3 regions of the Paenibacillus sp. FSL H7-0442 genome follow, and region 1 is predicted to be linked to each of the others. Evidence: riboswitches for the same ligand, from Rfam matches in the RefSeq annotation. Region 1 holds a riboswitch; each other region holds the start of a gene.

The links. A riboswitch is a leader RNA that binds a small molecule or an ion and turns the genes downstream of it on or off. The one in region 1 is predicted to bind glycine.
Region 2: linked by a shared signal. The riboswitch ahead of gcvT (glycine cleavage system aminomethyltransferase GcvT) and the one ahead of MHH57_RS19260 (sodium:alanine symporter family protein) in region 1 are both predicted to bind glycine.
Region 3: linked by a shared signal. The riboswitch ahead of sdaAB (L-serine ammonia-lyase, iron-sulfur-dependent subunit beta) and the one ahead of MHH57_RS19260 (sodium:alanine symporter family protein) in region 1 are both predicted to bind glycine.

Annotation. Positions count from the first base shown of each region.
Region 1 covers NZ_CP151963.1:4,377,268-4,382,346, reverse strand. The annotation lists gene MHH57_RS19265 (glycoside hydrolase family 1 protein) at 1-1,056, shown strand, start outside; glycine riboswitch at 1,222-1,298, shown strand; glycine riboswitch at 1,317-1,411, shown strand; gene MHH57_RS19260 (sodium:alanine symporter family protein) at 1,571-2,989, shown strand; gene MHH57_RS19255 (iron-containing alcohol dehydrogenase) at 3,047-4,219, opposite strand; gene MHH57_RS19250 (carbohydrate ABC transporter permease) at 4,368-5,079, opposite strand, start outside.
Region 2 covers NZ_CP151963.1:4,162,845-4,167,923, forward strand. The annotation lists gene MHH57_RS18425 (BglG family transcription antiterminator) at 1-763, opposite strand, end outside; gene MHH57_RS18430 (PTS mannitol transporter subunit IICB) at 845-2,323, opposite strand; gene gcvH (glycine cleavage system protein GcvH) at 2,750-3,148, opposite strand; glycine riboswitch at 3,451-3,643, shown strand; gene gcvT (glycine cleavage system aminomethyltransferase GcvT) at 3,820-4,920, shown strand; gene gcvPA (aminomethyl-transferring glycine dehydrogenase subunit GcvPA) at 5,045-5,079, shown strand, end outside.
Region 3 covers NZ_CP151963.1:429,114-434,192, reverse strand. The annotation lists gene MHH57_RS01930 (ATP-binding cassette domain-containing protein) at 1-401, opposite strand, end outside; gene MHH57_RS01925 (ABC transporter ATP-binding protein) at 379-1,410, opposite strand; gene MHH57_RS01920 (DUF6359 domain-containing protein) at 1,739-3,343, opposite strand; glycine riboswitch at 3,670-3,763, shown strand; gene sdaAB (L-serine ammonia-lyase, iron-sulfur-dependent subunit beta) at 3,886-4,575, shown strand; gene sdaAA (L-serine ammonia-lyase, iron-sulfur-dependent, subunit alpha) at 4,565-5,079, shown strand, end outside.

The sequences.
Region 1 (5,079 bases):
AAATATAATATTGAGCCCTTGGTAACATTGTCACATTATGAAACACCGCTAGGTCTGACTCAGAAGTATAATGGCTGGCTGGGTCGTGAAGTCATACAGCATTACGTCAATTATGCCGAAACGGTGTTTACACGCTATAAGGATAAAGTAAAATACTGGCTGACCTTTAATGAAATCAATGTAATGACCATGAGTCCGTTCACCGGTGGCGGTGTGGTTATTGACCGTGTAGAAAACAAACAACAAGCGATATATCAAGCATTGCATCATCAATTTGTAGCTAGTGCACTGGCAACCAAACGGGGACATGAGATCATCCCGGGTGCTCAGATCGGCTGTATGTTGGCACGTATAGAAAGCTATCCACATACGTGTAACCCAGCGGATATACTGAAAGCCCAGCATGAAAATCAGATGAACCTATTCTTTACGGATGTGCATGCCCGTGGGGAATATTCCAACTATATGAATCGTTATTTTGTAGAAAATAATATTGTGATCCAGACAGAACCCGGCGATGCCGAAATTTTGAAAAATAATACGGTTGATTTTATCTCATTTAGCTACTACATGACCTTGACCGTATCGGCAGGTCCAGAAGGCGAGAAAGCAGCAGGAAACCTGATTGGCGGCGTGAAAAATCCGTATCTGCAGTCCTCCGACTGGGGATGGCAGATCGATCCGATCGGCCTGCGTGTTACACTGAATACGTTTTATGATCGCTATCAAAAGCCGCTGTTCATCGTGGAAAATGGCTTGGGTGCATATGATAAGGTGGAAGAGGACGGCTCTGTGCATGACACGTATCGCATTGATTACTTGCGTCAGCATATTGTCCAAATGAAGGAAGCGATTGCTGACGGTGTTGATCTGATTGGTTACACCAGCTGGGGCCCTATCGACCTCGTGAGCATGTCTACTTCCGAAATGTCCAAGCGCTACGGATTTATTTACGTTGATCTGGATGATGACGGTAACGGAACGCTCAAACGCTCCAAAAAAGACTCTTTTAACTGGTATAAAAATGTGATAGCAACCAATGGTGAAGAATTGTAATTTCATATCGTCTCGGGCGGGTATAGCAGAGGACATCCTAAGGATGCAATCTGCTGTACCCGCTTTTTTGATAGACATAATAATATTTCAGAGGGCTTCACAAACTTTTCACTTGTAATAAGCTGAAAGTTTTCTGTATAATGAATAAAAATTTCATATGTCTGGTTGATGTTTGCGGGAGATGGAACGAAAGTTCCGACCGAAGGGGCAAAACTCTCAGGTGCTTAGGCTGTTTACAGCCACAAGCGGGGACCGTAAACGGACAGAACTCTGGAGAGACCCTTAATTGGGCGCCGAAGGTGCACCGCAGAGAACATCTGCTTAAACTCTCAGGCAAAAGGACAGAGACGCGAATAACCTGTGACAGGGAATGCCCTAGGCTTTTTTATGAGCTATTAGAGGCAGAAACCTGCACAAGATGGTTGTATTTTTTCGTGCCTTTAACCTCTCCAGGAGTCGAATCAGCTGATTTGACTCTTTTTTGTTTTCTAATATGCTGGAGGAGCGGGTTGAAATGAATTTGGTACATGTGTTAGAAGCGATTAGCAGTTGGATATGGGGGGCGCCTCTCATCATTCTTGTCATGGGAACGGGGTTGTGGCTGACCATACGTCTGAAAATGTTGCAGGTATTCCGCCTGCCCCTGGCGATCAAGCTGATCGGTAAGGCCCCGAATGAAGGCAGCGGGGATGTAAGTAGTTTTGCGGCTTTGAGTACGGCGCTAGCGGCTACAGTTGGCACAGGAAGTATTGTCGGCGTAGCGACAGCCATTAAGCTGGGCGGGCCGGGTGCCTTGTTCTGGATGGTCGTTGCAGCCTTTTTTGGGATGGCGACGAAATATGCGGAAGGTGTACTTGCGGTAAAATACCGGGTGAAGGATCGGAATGGACAATTTTCCGGCGGCCCGATGTATTATATTGAGAAAGGTCTGGGACGCCGTTTTAAACCGCTGGCGATGCTGTTTGCTTTTTCGGGCATGCTGGTAGCGTTGTTCGGGATTGGAACGTTTCCACAGGTCAAAGCGATTGTATCTTCGACGGAAAACAGTTTTGGTGTTCCGCCCATTGTAACGGCACTGATTATTGCTATCCTCACAGGACTGGTTACTATTGGAGGACTCAAAAGTATTGCCAAGGTATCGACGAAGGTCGTTCCTTTTAAAACAGGCTTGTACGTACTGATCTGTCTCATCGTACTGATTCGGTTTGCTGACCAGCTTCCTGCCGCAATTGCGCTGGTGCTCCATTCGGCATTTTCAACTACATCGGCAACGGGCGGATTTGCCGGAGCTACGATTATGCTGGCGATGCGAAGTGGGGTAGCCAGAGGTATTTTTGCCAATGAGGCCGGATTGGGAAGCGCACCGATTGCAGCCGCAGCTGCCAAAACCAAATGGCCTGCGGAACAAGGGCTGATTTCCATGACAGGCGTGTTTATTGATACGATGGTTATTTGTGTGATGACCGGGTTGACGCTACTGGTTAGCGGTGTGTGGAGCGGGCCTACCGATGCGGGCCTGATGACTCAGCAAGCATTTTCCAGCGCATTCCCGCTGGGGGCAGAACTGCTCACAATTATTCTGATTATGTTCGCGTTCACCACCATGCTCGGCTGGAACTATTACGGGGAACGCTGTGTTGAATACTTGCTTGGCGTCAAGTGGATTAAGCCATACCGTTATCTGTTCATTCTACTCGTTGGCGGGGGCGCGTTCATTAAACTGGATGCGATTTGGCTGCTGGCAGATATCTTTAACGCAATGATGGCTTTCCCGAACCTGATTGCACTGCTCGGCTTATCAGGCATTGTCGTTGCAGAAACCCGAACCTATATGGATTCTCTGAATTCTAGTAAGAAAAAGGGCATTCTTGCAGGTGCCAGTGTAGGGGCAGCTATTCAAGTAGAAGAAAAGGGACAAACAGTTAATTCATAAATTCCAAAAGGGAGTGCCTTCAGCCATCACAGGCTTGAGGACACTCCTTTTTGAATGTTATAACGATGCACGCAAAATAGCTAAAATATCTTCCTGTTTCAGCTTTTTATAATTACCGAAGCCTCCATATTCCATTTCACGGGCTGCAATGGTTGCGATTTTTTCCAATTGCTCATCATTAATATTGTAACCGGCCAGGGTGGAAGGGGCACCGAGACTTGTCCAGAATGCACTAAGACGGTCAATACCCTCCAAAGCGATTTCTCTATCTGTTTTATCTACGGTGTCTAAGTCAAACATGCTGAGCATCAGCCGTTTCATGCGTGCAGCATCCTGATCCACCGTATGTCTCATCCAGTTGGGGAATAGGATCGCCAGACCGCCAGCATGAGGAATATCATATACAGCAGATAATGCATGTTCAATCGTATGCGAAGCCCAGTCCCCGAAGTAGCCCATTTGCAGTGTTCCGTTAAGAGCAATCGTTCCGGCATATAAAATCGTTTCGCGATGCTCGTAGTTGTGCAAATCCTCCAACAGCTTAGGTGCAGTTTCGATTACGGTTTGCAGCACGGAAAAGCACATACGATCTTGCAACGGTGTATTTTTAACATTGTGAAAATACTGTTCAAATACATGGCTCATCATATCCACCATGCCATATACCGTCTGATCACGTGGCACAGAGAAGGTGTTTTTTGGGTCCAGAATCGAGAATTTCGGATGCGTCACCGCGCTGCCCCATACGTATTTTTCGTTTGTTTCCCAGTTGGTGATAACAGAATCTGGATTCATTTCTGAACCGGTAGCGGCGAGTGTGAGGATGGTACCGAATGGCAGAGCCTGGGTAGGCATGTGCTTTTTATTGATAATATCCCACACATCGCCGTCATATTCAGCCCCTGCTGCGATGGCTTTGGTGCAATCAATAACGCTTCCGCCGCCTACTGCAAGTAAGAAGTCGATGTTTTCATTTCGGCAAATGTCGATGCCCTTCTTAACGGTGGACAAGCGCGGATTCGGCTCTACGCCGGACAATTCATGAATGTTAAGATGTAGCGGCTCTAACGCGTTTAATACCTGGTCATACAGACCATTTCGCTTGACACTTCCGCCTCCGTATATCAGTAAAATATTTTTGCCGTAATTCAGCAGCTCCTGCTGCAGTTCTTCAATTTGATTGTCTCCAAATATTAATTTGGTGGGGTTATAATATGTGAATTTGTTCATCTGGAAAGTTCCCCTCAGTTCATAGTTCATGTTCAAATCGTAAATCGCTTAACCTGATTGCCTGTTGAATACCTAACTTTACCATGTAAGCTATTTGAAATGACGATTAACTATTATACATGAAATGAATAAGGGAATTCAAATAAATCTAATCTTTGACCGCTCCGGCGGCAAGATCGGAAATAAACTGGCGGCTAATGAAAAGAAATAAAATTATAAGTGGCAGTACAGCAAGCAGGGTGCCCGCAATGACCATCGCATAATCCGTATTGTATATCCCGTTTAATTGGGACAGTGCAATCTGGAGTGTGAATTTACGCTCATCCGTTAAGACGATTAACGGCCATAAATAATCATTCCAGGCTCCTATAAAGGTAAACGCGCCGAGAAAAGCGAACGCAGGACGTAGAATAGGCAGTGCTACATTCAAGTACAGCCGAAAAAAGCTGCATCCGTCCATCCGCCCCGCATCCAGCAGCTCCTTTGGAATGGATTCTTCCGCATATTGACGAATCCAGAAAATGCCGAAGGCATTTACCATCCCCGGGATAATAAGCGCTTTGAACGTACCTACCCATCCAAAGGTGGCCATCATGACAAAGGAGGGGACAAGCGAAAGTTGTGAAGGGACCATCATTGTAGCTAGCAGAACGATAAATAGCACTTTTTTGCCCGGAAAATCAAACTTGGCGAATGCGAAACCTGCCAGCGAATCGAAAAACAGAACCAATAAGGTAACAGAACCGGCTACAAAAAGGGTATTAAAAAAGGCTCCGGCAAAATTAATCTGCTGCAATACTCTCGTTATGTTATCCAAGAAGTGGCCGCCAAACCACAATTGCGGTGGAAAACGATAGATG
Region 2 (5,079 bases), 210 kb from region 1:
AATCTGTTTTTAAATAGGAGAGAAGAGGATCCATAACATACCCGAGTCGTAGACGTGCCAGCGAAACGCAAATCTGAATCAGCAACTCCATATATTTGCTTTCCACCATGTTTTCCAGCCACTTTTCATGGGGCTGCCAGAGGGCCTTTTCCACGATCAGCAAGTTCCCTCTGCCAATCATCTCCAGCAATTTGTCGGAGACACGGGTCACAGAACGAACCTCTCCCTGGCTGGAAAACAGATCAGATTCATCCAAATGTTCGAGGGCCAGCTCGGAAATCGCCCGTCTTTTGTCTATCTCCCGTCCGGTAATCTCGACACCATATCCCCGTCTGCGGACAAGCACGAGCCCTCGATCTCCGATCCAGTCTTGTAATTCGTCCAGATCATGACTGACCGTAGTTACCGTGACTTTCAGATCTGAAGCCAGCGCCAGCAGCTTGATCGGCTCCCGTGTATCCAGCAGCATGCAGAGAACCACGATCTTTCTCTCCTCAGCCGAATATTCGTCTGGATTCGTATACAGCAATTGCTTTCGCAGGCATACAAGCTGAGCTGGGTCTGCATCTATACAGATACCAATCCCTGACTTTTTCTCCAGCTTCACCTCATGAGTTGCCAGCCAATGCTCGACTGCGCCCAGTTCCCGATGAACCGTCCTTGTGCTGACATTGATCTTCGTGGCAATTTCCCCGGCAGTAACCTCTTTGGACTGCTCCAGAAGATATTCCACGATGTCACGTTGTCGTTTCGTAATATTCATAAGCGCATACCGTTCCTTCCCAAGCTCATCCCTCCAGCAGGAGACGTACACTGCATACAGTCCGCCTGACTATGATGGGGATTAAGAATCGGATTTCAGACGTTCAACCAGCGCTTCGTATTCAGGACTCTTCAGAAAATTGTCAATGGAAATGTGTTCAGCATTCGGGACTACTGTTTTAGCCCGGTCTGTCAACGTTTTTTGCGTAATGACAATATCCGCATCCTGTGGAATTTCACTGATTGCCGTATTCGTAACTGTTACGCCTACGCCCGCCTGCTTCATTTTTTTGCGTAAAATCGAGGCACCCATCGCGCTTGAACCCATACCTGCATCACAGGAAAAGACAATCTTGTTCACTTCGGATTTATCCTTGAGCGTTCGATCTGCGACAATCTCGGCAGCACGATCAGATTCGTGGTTATCTTCCATTACAGTGGCGTTAGCACTGGCACTCTTGCTTTGATTTTTCATATCTTTCAGGCGAGATGCAGCTTCCTCCAGCCCCTCTTCTTGTTGCTTACCTGTCTTGAGTAACACTGCTGCAACAGCAAAGGATACGACCGCAGCAGCGATCACCCCGCTCAGCATTGGCAAATATCCACCTTTTGGCGTCATTAGAAAATAGGCGATGATACTACCCGGTGAAGGAGCAGCAACCAGTCCGGCACCTGTCAACATGAAACAGAAGGTTCCCACAACACCGCCAGCTATAGCTGCAAGAATCAGAATCGGCTTCATCAAAATATAAGGGAAATAAATTTCATGAATCCCGCCGAAAAAATGAATGATGACTGCGCCAGGAGCTGACGACTTCGCAGAGCCTTTACCGAACAGACAGTAGGCCAGCAAAATACCAAGCCCCGGCCCAGGGTTGGATTCCAGCATGAACAGTACGGATTTGCCTGTTCTTGCAGCTTCCTCCAACGCAATCGGACTCAATACTCCGTGATTCAGCGCGTTGTTTAAAAATAATACTTTTCCGGGCTCAATAATGAGGTTGACAAGCGGCAATAGCCCCGCGTTCACGAGGAACTGTACCCCTGCCGACAACACTTGACTGATCATTTGTACAACCGGGCCGATCGCCACATGGGCAAGCAGTGCTAGAATGGCACCGATAATCCCGGCCGAAAAATTATTGACCAGCATTTCAAAGCCTGATCTGACTTTGCCTTCAATGGCCTTGTCGAACTTCTTCAATATCCACGCAGCCAGTGGACCAGCTACCATCGCGCCCAGGAACATCGGGATATCGGCTCCTACTATGACACCCATCGTCATGATGGCACCGATCACACCTCCACGCTGTCCGTGAATCATCGTGCCCCCTGTATAACCAATCAGCAGCGGCAGCAAATAATTTTTCATCGGATCAACCAGTTGTGCAAAACCCTCATTCGGGAACCACCCGGTCGGAATAAAGAGTGCTGTAATTAATCCCCACGCAATAAAGGCTCCCATATTCGGCATCACCATACCGCTGAGAAAACGGCCAAAACGTTGGACGGCGACACGAGCGCCACCGCTTGAACTGGACTTTGTGTCCACTGTGCTCATATTCATATCCTCCTTGTGAGTAAATAGCATCACTACCTTTTCTTAAAATTCATACTAAATGACAGCGCTATCTTCATCAACGAAATGAAAACGTACTTTCGTCATGAACGTTGATGACAACATTTAAATTTAAAATAACGGACAACGTATTATACCTGCATAATTCTTCTTAATATGACCGATAACAATGGAAATTAGTCGAAAAAACAGTGCTGTAAATCTGCACCTTATATAGAGGAGCTCACCTCTAAATCTAATAAATCGACGTAATTACGTCTTCTAAAAGACAACAAAAAAATAGCCGCCATGTCAGGTCATAGCGACTATTTTATACACAAAACGAGCGGACTAACGATGCTTTTATTCAATTTAATATCCATATAAAAATTTAGAATAAAGCGCTAATATTCCATCTTATATTGCTCATTATTGTTCATCCGAAATCAACTTCTCGTACTGATCCGCAGACAGCAGCTTGCTCAGAGCTTCCTCGACATCATTGCCCATCTCTACTTCGATCATCCAACCCTTTTCATAGGGAGATTCATTCACCAGCTCAGGTGTGCTTTCCAGAGCTTCATTTACTTTCAATACGGTTCCCGCCACCGGAGCAAAAAGGTCGGATACGGTCTTCACCGATTCAATTGTACCAATCTCTGCCCCCTGTTCAATCGTTGCTCCCGCCCCAGGTAATTCCACAAAAACAATATCACCCAGTTGATGCTGTGCAAAGTCTGTAATGCCGATCCGCAACGTCCCGTCTACTGTACGCTGAACCCACTCATGTTCGTCTGTATACCAAAGTTCCCGTTTCACTTCACTCATCCTGCTTTCGCCTCACTTCCACATGAATAAAATGCTTTTAATCACCTGTATTAGACAGGTTAAGATTATGACAACATGAACACTCATGTCAATAATACTAACAAAAATACTTCATGTTATCTCATATAGCATAGAATATTAAAAAATGGTAACTTGAAACAAACGCTTACATATCCTTATTTATATATTAAATGTTTTTTGGATTGTTTTATATGACATTTTTATTGACATTTTGAATGGATTTGCGTATTAATGGGTTATAGCAAATGCTTTTGGAAATACCCCGACAACTGCAAACGCGGATGAACGCGGAGGGAGAGACTACCCAAAAGATTCGCATAGCTGTTGTCGTTTCTGAGACAGTTGTGCACGCGAACTCGGATCAAGTTGTTACCTGCAAAACCGGGTAACCTACCGTTGATCCAAAAGGTAGCGCCGAAGGAGTAAACTTGCATTGCAGGTGAATCTCTCAGGCAAAAGGACCTCTGCCGGACGCATCTCTGGAGAGCATTCGCGATTAGAGCGGATCACCCAAGGGGAAACCTGGTTCACACCGGGGTAACTTTCTGGTATCAAGGACAGAGCTGAAAGAAGAGTATGGACTGCCGTCTATACGTTTCTTTCAGCCTGTCTTTTTTGTTTAGCCGATTACACTGGATAGGAGTGAAAAAATGTCTAATTTGCGAAGAACACCATTATTTCCGTCCTACGGGACGCAGCCCGGGGTTCGTTGTATTGACTTTGGCGGGTGGGAGCTTCCCGTTCAGTTTAGCGGCATCCAAAAAGAGCATGAGGCCGTCCGGCAACGCGCGGGTTTATTCGATGTCTCGCACATGGGCGAGTTTTTGGTTGAGGGCAAAGAAGCCGAGGCTTTTTTGCAACGGGTAACCACGAATGATGTCAGCCAGTTGGAACCGGGCCAAGCACAATATTCACTCCTGTGTTACCCCGATGGAGGCGTAGTGGATGACTTGCTTGTATACTGCAAAGGACCAGAGCGCTACATGCTCGTTGTGAATGCCTCCAACATCGACAAAGATTGGGATTGGCTCATGCGCCACGTACCTGCATCGGTTCATCTGGAGAATGTGTCTGATGCGATCGCATTGCTAGCATTACAAGGACCGGAAGCAGCACATATTGCCGCAGCCGTGACAGATGCAGATATTACGAATCTCGCATCCTTCCGATTCCATGAGAACGTGCAATTGTTCGGAGCAAAAGCACTCGTCTCCCGAACCGGATATACCGGGGAAGACGGTTTTGAATTTTATATACCTGCTGAGGAAGCACCCACCGTGTGGAATGGTTTGCTTCGTTGCGGTGAATCGTATGGGCTAATTCCCGCTGGGCTTGGTGCTCGCGATACACTGCGGTTTGAGGCACGGCTGCCGCTGTACGGACAGGAGTTATCTGCCACCATTTCACCGCTTGAGGCTGGTTTAGGTTTCTTCGTCAAGCTGAATAAAGGAGATTTTATCGGCAGGGAAGCACTGCAACACCAGAAAGAACAAGGAATTCCTCGCAAGTTGATCGGGCTGGAAATGATTGACCGCGGTATCCCGCGCGCTCATTATCCAGTCTTCGCGGAAGGCCAACACATTGGTGAGGTCACAACGGGGACTCAATCGCCCACCTTGAAGCGTAATTTGGGGCTAGCCCTGGTGGACAGTCGTTTTAGCACCCTATCTACACCGTTAGAGGTCGAAATTCGAGGTAAACGCCTGCGTGCGGAAGTGGTCGCAGCCCCCTTTTATAAACGGCCACGCTGATCCTAAATCCTCTTCATTTCAAAAAAATGATCATGTCAGATACGAAATTCTGGATTTTCCAACTACGATTATGTATTAGCTAATTTACTATCTAAATTTTGCTTTTCGAAAGGAGCCAGAACTTATGAAGCAGCATCGCTATCTCCCCATGACCGAACA
Region 3 (5,079 bases), 1.8 Mb from region 1:
TGTACTTTTCTCCGTTCTTCCTCACTACTCAGCCTTTCAAAATTTCGCAGCGGTTCAGCAATGACATCCAATACGCGCTTACGCGGGTTAAGCGAAGAGTATGGGTCCTGAAAAATCATCTGAATATCTCTACGCAATGGATGACGATTGTTACTACTTAGAGCTGCAAGGTCCTTTCCTTTAAACAAAATCCGTCCGCTCGTCAGCTTATTTAGACCGATGATCGTCCTGCCTGTCGTCGTTTTCCCACAGCCAGATTCCCCCACCAGCCCGTAGGTCTGGCCTGCCTCAATGCTGATCGACACGCCATCCACTGCTTTCACCTGATCGATAACACGCTGGAAGAAACCACCGCGCACCGGATAGTGCACCCTCAAATCATTTAACTCCAGTAGTGCCATGAGCAGCCTCCCCCTTTGCCTCGTCTTCAAAATGAAAATGCTGATAACATGTACAACGGACCCAATGTCCAGGGGAAATTTCATTTAATTGGGGATGGTCTTCATGCACCCTCTGCTGAATCCAGGGAATACGTGGAGCAAAGCGGCAGCTATTGCGGGGGATATCTTGTAATGAGGGAACAATGCCGCCGATGACATGCAGTGATTCCCCCTTGGTATGCGATCCCGGCATGGAAGCAAGCAAAGAACGCGTATACGGATGCTGTGGATGCCTGAATAATTCAAAAACATCAGCGCTCTCCACGATTTCTCCGGCATACATGACCACCACGCGGTCGGCTACTTCTGCCACAACACCAAGATCGTGCGTAATCAGGATAATACCGCTCCCAGTCTCCTGTTGAAGTTGTTTGAGCAAGTCGAGAATTTGCGATTGGATCGTTACATCGAGCGCAGTCGTCGGCTCATCTGCAATAATAAGAGAAGGTCGGCAAGCTATGGCAATCGCGATCATCACACGCTGCCGCATCCCTCCTGACAGTTCATGCGGATACTGATCATACACACGCACTGGATTCGGTATATCTACACTTTCCAGCAGCTCCAGCACACGTTCCCTTTTTTGCTTCGTAGATAGTGACGTATGATAATCAAGATTTTCCTCAATCTGCTTGCCAATGCTCATCAACGGGTTGAGTGCTGTCAACGGGTCCTGAAAGATCATGCCAATTCCCGCTCCGCGGATTTTATTCATTTGCCCTGAGGAAAGACGGTTCAAGTCCGTTCCTTTAAAAAAGACCTCCCCCTCTACACGCGTGCGTTCCATGTCATGCAGTTGCGGGATCGAAAGCGCTAACGCGCTTTTGCCACAGCCGGATTCTCCGACTACAGCCAGCACTTCATTGGGGTTGACCGTCAGATCCAGATGGTCGACTGCGGGGTGATATTGATCCTGGATGCGAAAAGATACGGATAATCCTTTAATTTCCAACACAGGTTCGGTATTCAATGCGCGCTTCCTCCATTCTCCATGGTCTTGTCCCGCTTATTCTCACCATGTTTGATGTTTAAAACCTCTCATGAACATTACATACCGTTTTTGTCGGAATAATTTGAATACATCCTATCACCAGTATATGGATATATCAATTAAGATTATGCTATCAACATCATTTAAAAAATCAATGATCCAGCAATAGTGCGGCCTTTCTGGCACAAAATGTAATGAAATAACCAACCACAGGTTAATTTTCATCACAAAAAAAGTCGCCTGATCCCTCAGCAGGGATCAAACGACTAACTAACCCAAGCTCACATTGAGCTCCTGACAATATAATTTACGAAGCCGCTCCATAGGAGCCAGACTTGAATGTTCTAGGATCGTACCATTTGTAGCCTGCTGCCGGAGCAGACCAAGGCTCAGGCTGTGGTTCCGTGGACGCCGCAGGCTCTTCGAATGGCAGAAGCTTCGTTGGTTGATCCAGAGTCAAACCTGCCACATCGGACAATTTCGTGTAGTCCTGCTTCCATGCAAGCCATTGAACCGTTTGCACCAGGAAGGTTGAATCATCCACTTCTTTGAAGCCATCATATGTCTTCTTCGACTGTCCGTTTTCCTCACGCACATATTTCGGTGTAGCATCTTCTACAGGGGAAGAATCACCGATGAATGCTGCCTTGCCTTGGCCTACCTTGGAGATAGCGGCATAAGGTCCTTCCGCACGGCCCCCGCCGTTATAAACCCCCTGATCTACCGCATTACCCCATTTTTTCGTGCCTGAAGGGATGTAAGCAATGCCTTTAGCCTTGGTAGGATCAATAATAGCCAGCGTAGATCCTGCATGCATGGCAATCGAGCGCACACCCTTGGTAATACCGAAAGATTGATCTGCGGCTACAATGTCGGTAGCATTCACATCACCGAGCGCATTGTAACGGAAACGAACGCCAAAGTTGGCCGCCAGCCAATCGGAGCTTGTTAATCCTTGCATTGCCGGTGATGCAGCCTCTTCTGCAGTCATGCCTTTGGCCGGATTAGTATAGGCTCCACGACGGTAGCCATTCATAACCTCGGAGGAATCCCAACGGTTTTTGTTACGATCTGCATTATAATGATCGGAGATGAAGAAGACGCTCCCTCCGTTATTCACGTATTGCAGCAGGGCAGCCTGCTCGGATGCCTTAAAGGCAACATTCGCTTCACCAATAATGAACACATCATATTGGCGCAGCTTGTCATAGGTTATGGCCTGCTCTCCATAAGTAAAAGGAATGGGACGATTTAATGGGTCTACCGTAAAGCCTACATTACGCAGTCCATTGGCAAAGTCGGAGAAGGCGCCTTCAATGACCCAATCTGCTGCACCAGCGGTCTGTGCGTGCGTATTATCGAACAGCACCTTTTTGCCTTTTCCATCCGGCAATGTAGTACCGGGTTGACCCGGGTTGCCAGGTTCAGGTTCACCAGGTTCACCTGGTTCCCCCGGCTCGCTTCCGTTCACCAGTTCAACAGCGCTTGGGCTTTTCACTCCACCAAAATTATTGTAGGCGCCGAGTGTACCCGTCACACGGATTTTGCTGCCAATCAGCTCAGGATGGCCTGTTAGCCCAAATTGCCCTCTGTACGCGGATGTCAGCTGTACATCCAATAGATTAGACGTGCTACGTTCATTGGCCTGGTCGGCAATCAGTACGTTAAAATCATTCGCAAACGGAGAAGAAAAGTTAGCCGTTTTCGATCCGGTAGCATGTCCGACGATATAACCTTCTACCGTCACCGTACCTCCACTGCTTTGGCCCTGAAGTGCTTCGGCTACTGTCAATGCTCCCTCTGCCTTGACCTGACCGAACGGAACGAAGATCCCGATCAGCAGTGAAACGATCGCTGCTAGATGCAGCATCCCTTTTAAGCGTGAACCTGTGAACCGCAAGCCTTTTACCATACGTCAATATCCCTCCTATGATTTCCATAAATGTACTTGTCCTCTATCAGATTAGCCGCCAATCTTCTAATTCCTTCCTGATTTCATCCATAATTATGTAAACTTTAATCTTTTTTATTGGAAATGCACCTGTTTATGTAAAAATTAAACCCTGTGATTGACACCGAGCACGTCATACATTACGCTAAGAAAGACATGTAGAACGGTATACGCGAATGAAGATGACGGGAGAGTCTGTCCAGGGGGCTTACACTCTGGCGGCACCGAAGGAGCAAGACGCCAGCACCCGGCTGGCGGATAATCTCTCAGGTCCATGTATCGTCATCTGACGCAACTCTGGAGAGAGCGCAAGCCACCCAAGGGGTAAGGCGGTAAGAACACCGCACGAAACTCTCAGGTAACGAGGACAGAGATAAGGGAAACTTCCTTATCCTGTCCTTTTTTGTGCTCACATTGTGCGTCAGCATTAGGAACCGTCATAACCGCGCAAAGACGCGGAAATACCATATAGTATGGTATTAGAACATACAGGGGGCCACACCATGCGTTTCAAAGATGTATTTTCTATTATCGGCCCGGCCATGACCGGACCTTCCAGTTCACACACCGCAGGCGCGGTGCGACTCGCACGCGTTGCCCGGCACTGGCTCGGGGCGCAGCCTGACCGTGCCCGTATGACACTGTACGGCTCCTTTGCCGATACGTATAAAGGACACGGTACGGATCTGGCGCTCATCGCAGGACTGCTTAATTACGATACGGACGATCACCGGATTCCAGATGCCGAGCAATGGGCCGAGCAAGCCGGGATGACCGTGGAATTCGCCGTCAGTGGACTCCCCGCTCCTCATCCGAACACCGTCCGTTTCGAGTTGTGGAAGGGCGAGGATCAGCGCACACTGCTGGGCTCCTCCATCGGCGGCGGCAGCATCCATGTCCAGCAACTCAACGAATTCCGGGTCAATCTGACCGGGGAGCTGCCTACGCTGGTGCTTCTCCACTCGGATAAGCCCGGTACATTGGGCGCAATAACTTCAGCGCTGGGCGCGGCCCACATTAACATTGCCTATATGCACGTAGATCGCAAAGGCCGGGATGGTGAAGCACTCACCGCCATTGAAACGGACAGTTCTGCTCCAGCTGAACTGATTGCGGAACTGCGTTCTTTACCTCATATGTATGAAATTAAGATGATTAATTTGAAAAAAGGAGCTGAATCCGATGCGGTTTAGCCATCTGCATGAGATCAGCGCTTTATGCGCTGAAGAATCCACCACGATTGGCCGCTTGATGATTCAAGAGCAGGTACAAGAAACGAATACAACGGAGGAAGAAATCTTTCGCCAAATGTCTGATTATTATGAAATCATGAAGGAAGCCGTTCATCGCGGTCAGACACAAGCCACCGTATCCCGCAGTGGATTGACGGGCGGCGACGGCAAGCGCCTGGCCGAGTATCTGCGGTCAGGGGAGACCTGCTCCGGTGATGCCTCCGCGCTCGCCATGGCTTATGCCCTCTCCGTGTCGGAGGTTAATGCATCTATGGGTCGCATTGTCGCCACTCCTACCGCAGGCTCATGTGGGGTTATCCCTGGTGTGTTCATCAGTGCGCAGGAACGGTTCGGCTGGGATGATGAGCATATGGTGAACGGCCTATTCGCCGCTGGAGCCATTGGCTACGTGATCGCCAACAACTCCTTCATTTCTGGCGCGGAGGGAGGCTGTCAGGCTGAGAT